DNA from 3 places in the Streptomyces sp. NPDC051822 genome. Region 1 is predicted to be linked to each of the others. Evidence: riboswitches for the same ligand, from Rfam matches in the RefSeq annotation. Region 1 holds a riboswitch; each other region holds the start of a gene.
The links. Region 1 has a riboswitch for cyclic di-AMP ahead of ACIA8N_RS25420 (transglycosylase family protein). Riboswitches for the same ligand answer to the same signal wherever they lie in the genome.
Positions count from the first base shown of each region.

Region 2: it holds a riboswitch for cyclic di-AMP, as region 1 does, so the genes downstream of both, ACIA8N_RS17440 (M23 family metallopeptidase) here and ACIA8N_RS25420 (transglycosylase family protein) in region 1, are expected to answer to the same signal.
Region 3: it holds a riboswitch for cyclic di-AMP, as region 1 does, so the genes downstream of both, ACIA8N_RS27820 (LysM peptidoglycan-binding domain-containing protein) here and ACIA8N_RS25420 (transglycosylase family protein) in region 1, are expected to answer to the same signal.

Region 1 covers NZ_JBITBZ010000009.1:59,548-61,802, forward strand. The annotation lists gene ACIA8N_RS25420 (transglycosylase family protein) at 342-1,055, opposite strand; cyclic di-AMP (ydaO/yuaA leader) riboswitch at 1,059-1,232, opposite strand; gene ACIA8N_RS25425 (transglycosylase family protein) at 1,491-2,255, opposite strand, start outside.
Region 2 covers NZ_JBITBZ010000005.1:21,765-24,019, reverse strand. The annotation lists gene ACIA8N_RS17445 (PP2C family protein-serine/threonine phosphatase) at 1-554, shown strand, start outside; cyclic di-AMP (ydaO/yuaA leader) riboswitch at 756-902, shown strand; gene ACIA8N_RS17440 (M23 family metallopeptidase) at 914-2,053, shown strand; gene ACIA8N_RS17435 (aldo/keto reductase) at 2,104-2,255, shown strand, end outside.
Region 3 covers NZ_JBITBZ010000010.1:226,904-229,158, reverse strand. The annotation lists gene ACIA8N_RS27825 (hypothetical protein) at 1-416, opposite strand, end outside; cyclic di-AMP (ydaO/yuaA leader) riboswitch at 757-942, shown strand; gene ACIA8N_RS27820 (LysM peptidoglycan-binding domain-containing protein) at 948-1,835, shown strand; gene ACIA8N_RS27815 (phosphoribosyltransferase family protein) at 1,829-2,255, opposite strand, start outside.

The sequences.
Region 1 (2,255 bases):
TCGCTCGGCCTTGCGACAAGAGCCTAACCGGCTCGGAGGCTCCGGCCAGCCGGGCGCCCGCCCCCTGGGACGAAAAAGGACCCAAGGGCACGCATGTCGGGACGAAGGGCCCCAGATCTACTGGACGGTAACCCTCGACGGACACGGCCGGACGCGAAAACGGACCGATCCGGAAGAGAGAAGGACCGCGAAGAAAGAGAAGGACCGCGAAACGGCCGGGCCGGGAACGGCGGAACCCCGGTCCGGCGCGCACGGGGGGAGAGGCGCGCCGGACCGGGGTGGTCACCGCGGGAGGGTCGTGGGGATCGCGTGAGCCGCCGGACTCACGCGAACCGCCGGGTTCAGCTCAGGTGGAGCTGCTGGCCCGGGTAGATCAGGTCGGCGTTCTCGACGACGTCCTTGTTCAGGTCGAAGAGCTCGGCCCAGCCACCGTCGACGCCCTGCTTCTGGGCGATGGTGCTGAGGGTGTCGCCGGCCGTGACCTTGTACTCGCCGTCACCCTTCTTGACCTTCTTGCCGGTCGGGGTGGTGACGGTCTTCTTGGCGGTCTGCTGCGGCGTGACCTTCTTGGCGGCCTGCTGCGGCACGACCTTCTTGGCGGCCTGGCGCGGCTCGCTGCGGGTGGGGCGCTCGGCCGGCCGCACCGGGGCGGGGCTCTGCTCGGCGGTGCCGCCGCCGTAGGGGGCGTTGGAGAGGCCCACGCCACAGCTCGGCCAGGCACCCTTGCCCTGGCCCGCGAGGACCTTCTCGGCGATGGTGATCTGCTGGGACTTCGACGCCTGGTTGGCGGTCGAGGCGTAGGCGGTGCCGCCGTACGCGGCCCAGGTGGAGGCGGAGAACTGCAGGCCGCCGTAGTAGCCGTTGCCGGTGTTGATGGACCAGTTGCCGCCGGACTCGCACTGGGCGACGCGGTCCCACTCGGAGGCCGTGGCGGCCGAGGCGGTGCCCGCGGTCATCAGCGGGGCGGCGACGGCGACACCGGTGACGCCGACGAGCGTGGCGACCTGGGTGGCCTTGGAGGGGCGGCGGTGTTTGCCCTTACCGGAAAACAGCATGGAAATTCTCCTCACCGACGCCTGTGAGGTGAGCTGTCGGGTTCGGGCCGGAAAGTTGCCCGGCCGCGTGTCCTAGCACGCGGCTTCACCCCAAGCCGGTCATCGGCCGTCTTTCTCAACGGCCGGGACCGGCACTTACCTTGGGTCCCCCACTCCTGCCTTCGGCGCTTGCGCGACGACTGTTCCCATCGGCCGACGGCAGGATTCGGCGTTTCGGTCGACGGGGCCCGCGGTGGCGAGCGGTTAAGACCGTAGACACAGACCCACCGAAAGTTCAAAGAGGCGTATTGCGGAAATATCGCCCCTACTTGCCCTCCGGTGGGGGGCGTTTACGCAGGTGAGAGGTGACGGGGGCGGAGGTCACGGGCAGGACACGCCAGTTGGGGCGAAGAGACCCATGTCTCACTTGCCCAGAACCGGACATACGCCCCCGAATCACTCGGCCTTCGCGGCCGAACCGTCCGTCAGGTCGAGGCTCTGACCAGGGAGGATGAGGTCCGGATCGAGGCCCACCGTCTGGCGGTTGGCGTCATAGAGGGCGGTCCAGCCTCCGGCGAGTTCGTTCTGCCGCGCGATGTCGGACAGGCTGTCGCCGGGCTGGACGGTGTACGCGTCCGAAGTGCCCTGAGTGTCCGTTGCGTCCGAATCCTTCGCGTCGCCAACCGGAGTCGCGGCGACGGGCTTTTCGGTCAGCTCGTTGACAGATGAGGCATGTCGACCCGTTTCGGATGAAGTGTCCGACTTGGCGACTTCCTCCGGTGCCGCATCGCCCCGGTGCTTCCCGGTTCCCGGCGTGGCCGACGACACGTCATCCGTCGGCGCGCCGGGCGTGACCGGCGTACCGGGCTTGACGGAGGAATCGGGCGCGACCGGAGTGGTCGGCGCGCTCGGGTCGGCCGGCGCGGACGGGCTCACCGGGGTGGTCGGCGCGGTGGAACCGGGCGCCGTCGGCGAGACGGGCGTGACGGGAGCGGAAGGCGTGACGGGGGCGGAAGGCGTGACCTTCTTCGCGCTCTTCTTCGCGGCGTCCTCGGTGGCGACGGAGCCGGTGGAGCCCTCCGGCAGTCCCGAGGTCCTGTTCGACTCGGCGACCGGCCCCGTGGGCACCTTCGGGACGGCGGTCGGGCCGGGGTCCACGCCGGTGGACCTGCCGTCGTTCGTCAGGCCGGCGATCGGCGCGCAGGTGGCCCATTCGGTACT
Region 2 (2,255 bases), on a different contig from region 1:
AGCGCCTCGAACGGGCGCTTGCCCGCGAGGGCACCCGGCGCGACGGGCTCGACGCCTTCGAGGGGTTCACCACCGCCGTCCTTGCCGAGATCCCGCGCGGCGACGGGAACGGCACCTTCGACGGTTTCGTAAGGGTCGTCAACCGCGGGCACCCGCCCCCGCTGATGCTGTACGCCGACGGGCGCCTGGACACGCTCGAACCGACCGAGTCGGCGCTGCCCCTCGGCATGGGCGATCTGGCGACGTGGCCGGACCGGGCCGAGGGGCGGCCGTACCCGCCGGGCGCGACGCTGCTCTTCTACACCGACGGCCTCTCGGAGGCGCGGAACGCGGCGGGTGTCTTCTACGACCCGGGGGAGCGCCTCGCCGGCCGGATCTTCCCGGGGCCCGAGGAACTGCTCGACGCGCTCGTGGACGACGTACGGCTGCACACGGGCGGCGGGTCCACGGACGACATGGCGCTCCTCGCGCTGAGCCGCCCCGCGGCGGGGCAGCCGGAGCGGCGCCGGACGATGCCGGTGGTGCCGCCGAACGGATCCCGTCACGGGCCGTAGTCGACAGGTGTCCCTGCGATAACAATTGACTCAACGTCAGGTCGCGGCGGTTTGCGTGGCCGTTGTTGAAGGGGGGTCAACTCGGGCTATTCTCCCCCAATTCAATGAATGATCAAGAGGAACGGCTTGGAATAGGGACCCCCTGTCTATTAACGTTCGATAACGCAGTGCGGTCGTCCCAGCCGTCGCAAGAGGCGGCACCGTGCGCACGCGCCGAATCCTGAAAAGGAACCGGGGAACCACTACTTGGGGTGAATCGGGCCCGTCGCACCTGTGCGAACGTGCCCGTAGGAGACCTTCCTGCTCCGAACCCGTCAGCTAACCCGGTAGGCGAGAAGGAAGGAAAGGAGCGCGCCCTAGTGGCGTCCAACACTCCCGTACCCGAAGCCCCCTTCGATGCCTTCGGTGGTGGTGCGGGTCCCGCCGCCGCCCCGGACACCGAGTGGAACCCCAGCGAGGAGTCCCTCCGCGCCCAGAGCCGCTCCGGCGGCCGGCACCGGGTCGTCAAGCAGCGCTCCAACTTCGCACGCTCCTCCACCGTCCTCGGCGTCGGCGTCATCGCGGCCGTCGGCGCGGGCGGCCTCGCCACCGCGCAGGACAAGCCGCCGGTCGCCATATCGCTCCCGGACCTCCCGGACCTCGGCCTGCCGGACGCCCACGACCTCCCCGGCGTCGGCGACCTCCTTCCCGACTCGGACGCGGAGATGGAGACCGCGAGCGCGGCGGGCTCCAACCCGAACCCGCTCACCGCCGCCACGTACACCACGCCCGACACCGAGCAGGGCGCCACGGCAGGGCAGGCCGAGGCCACCGCCCTCACCGCCGGCACCGCCGACGCGGGCGAGGCCCTGCGCGCCCGCATCCTCCAGCAGGCCGAGCAGCAGCAGGCCTCCGCCGACGCCGCCGACATGGCCGCGGCGGAGAAGGCGGCTGCCGAGAAGGCCGCCGCGGAGGCCGCGGCCAAGGCCGACGCCGCGGAGAAGGCGGCCGCGGAGGCCGAGGCGGAGGCCAAGGCCAAGGCCGAAGCGGAGGCCAAGGCGAAGGCGGAGGCGGAAGCCCGGGCGAAGACCGAGGCCGAGCGCCTCGCCCAGCTCGCCGCGAGCTACTCGATGCCGCTCTCCTCGTACTCCCTCACCGCCACCTACATGCAGTCCGGCTCGATGTGGTCCTCCGGCTACCACACGGGCCTCGACTTCGCCGCCCCCACCGGCACCCCGCTCAAGGCGGTCCACGGCGCCACCGTGAAGTCGGCCGGCTGGTCCGGCTCCTACGGCTACCGGATCGTCCTGGAGCTGGAGGACGGCACCGAGGTCTGGTACTGCCACCTGTCGTCCATGACGGTCGGCGTCGGCCAGACCGTGGGCACCGGCGAGACGATCGGCCGCGTCGGCGCCACCGGCAACGTCTCCGGCGCCCACCTCCACATGGAGGTCCACACGCCCGGCGGCGACGGCATCGACCCGGCGTCCTGGCTCCGCTCCAAGGGCCTCACGGTCTGACCGGTTCACGTCGCGGAATAGCTCCGGCGGCGGAGAGAGTTGACCGACTCATGACCTCTCTCCGCCCGCTGGGCAGCTCGGACCTCCACGTCTTCCCCCTCGCCCTGGGCGGCAACGTCTTCGGGTGGACCGCCGACGAGGCGCAGTCCTTCGCCGTCCTCGACGCCTACGCCGCCGCCGGCGGCAACTTCGTCGACTCCGC
Region 3 (2,255 bases), on a different contig from region 1:
ACGCACCGGGCCCCGCGGGCGTCCCGCAGCCTGTACGGGGCGTTCTGCCAGCCCCACTCCGTCAGGACGAGGCGGGCGTAGCCGAGGTGGACCGAGGGGCGCAGCTCGGACCGGCCGACCCGACGCCAGGCGTGCAGCCGGTCGGGCAGTACGGCTCCGAGCCGGCCGGGGAGGCGGCGCTCGGCGGGAGGGGGCGGCGGCAGCGCCAGGAGCGCGTCGGCGACGAGCCGGTCCACCGGCACGGTGAGCAGGTCGCGCCAGCTCTCCGTTGCCGTCGCGGGTTCGTCGGGGGGCGCAGGGAGCGGTTCCCCGGTGGTCAAGACCGTGACGATCCGCTGCCAGGTCGCGCTCTCGTAGAGGGCGGCGGCCTCGCGGTCGAGGGTGTCGGGGTCGAGCAGGGGGACGGCAGGCGGCATCCGGGGGCTCCTCGGTCGGGTTTCTCCATCCTTCACAAGGAATGTCGGCTTTGCGACTTTTGCCCTTGAGTGCCCACTCGGACGACAGTGCTCTTATCGCCCACTTCCCCATAAACAGAATTACGGCGCATATTCGGACATTGAACGCCTGGTGATGCGACTCACGTTCCCGGAAAGGCAGCGGCGCCGCGGGTGCCCGCAGGCCGTACCGGACAAGGAAGTTCGACCGGCCCGAGACGGCCCCGATCTTGAATTCCGTGAATTCCGTGATCCATTTATCGGGTTCCGACTTCCACTCCCCTTGTTCTCTGTCGCATTACTGGCCTACGGTCACCTCCATTCGAGCGGATCGCCGAATCCTGCCACCGCTCGTGACACCTCCCTTTTCACCCGACGGCAGGAGCGGGGGACCCACGAAAACGCCGGTCCGGACCTCCGGAGCGGCTCGGGGTGAAGCCGCGTGCGCGCGGCCGGACACCTCCAGTCCGAACCCGACAGCTCACCCCGAAGGCGCCGGAGAGGAAATCCGTCATGCCCGCACACGGTAAGCACCGCCGCCCCCGACGCCACCCCGTCTCCCGGGGACTCGCCCTGGTCGGCACGGGTGGGGCCGCTCTCGCCCTCCCGCTGATCGCCCCCGCCGCGGCCGGCGCCGCGCCCGTTTCCGGAGCCCCGGAGATCAGCAGGTCCGCCGTCGCTCCCGCCGCGGCGCTCGCCCCGGCGGCAGCGCCCAAGGCGCCCGCCGCAGCACGTACCTACACCGTCGTCAGCGGTGACTCGCTTTCCCTGATCGCCCAGAAGAAGGGAATTCAGGGCGGCTGGAAGAGCCTTTACAGGACCAACAGGAGCACGGTGGGTGACAATCCGTCACTTATTCACCCGGGTCTTGAACTGACGATCGGTCGGGATTCCGCGAAGGCCGCCCCTGCCAAGGCGAAGGCCACCCCCACCAAGACGAAGAAGGCCGGTACGGCCGATCGGGCGAGCCGCTCCGAGCGCAGGGCTGCCGCCCCGGCCGCCGCCGGCACGGGCGCCTCCGCCGCGGCCGCTCCCGCCGCCGCTCCCGTCCAGGCCGCCCCGGTCGCCGCCACCCAGTACGCGAACAACCTCGACGGCTGGATCCGGGAGTCGCTGGACATCATGGCCCGGCACGGCATCCCCGGTTCCTACGACGGAATCCTCCGCAACGTCATGCGCGAGTCGTCCGGCAACCCGCAGGCCATCAACAACTGGGACTCCAACGCGGCCAAGGGCACCCCCTCGAAGGGGCTGCTCCAGGTGATCCAGCCGACCTTCGACGCCTACCACGTGCCGGGCACGTCCACGGACCTGTACGACCCGGTCGCCAACATCACCGCCGCCTGCAACTACGCGGCCGACCGCTACGGCTCCATCGACAACGTCAACGGCGCCTACTGATCCCTGAAGTGCCCGGTGAACCAGGAGGTGGCGAGCTCCGCCACCTCCTCGAGGGCGCCCGGTTCCTCGAAGAGGTGGGTGGCGCCCTCCACGACGGCCAGCCGGTGCTCGCAGCGCAGCCGGGAGCCGGCCCGCCGGTTGAGGTCCAGGACCAGGGCGTCCCTGCCTCCCACGACGAGGAGCGTGGGCGCCCGCACCCCGGCGAGCCGGTCGCCCGCGAGGTCAGGCCGGCCACCGCGTGAGACGACGGCGGCCACGGGCGACCCGGGGTCGCCCGCCGCCCACAGCGCGGCGGCCGCCCCCGTGCTCGCGCCGAAGTAGCCGAGCGGGAGGCCGTCGCTCTCGGGCCGCCCGGCGAGCCAGTCCGTGGCTCCGGCGAGCCGCCCCGCGAGCAGCGGGGTGTCGAAGACGTGTGCCCGG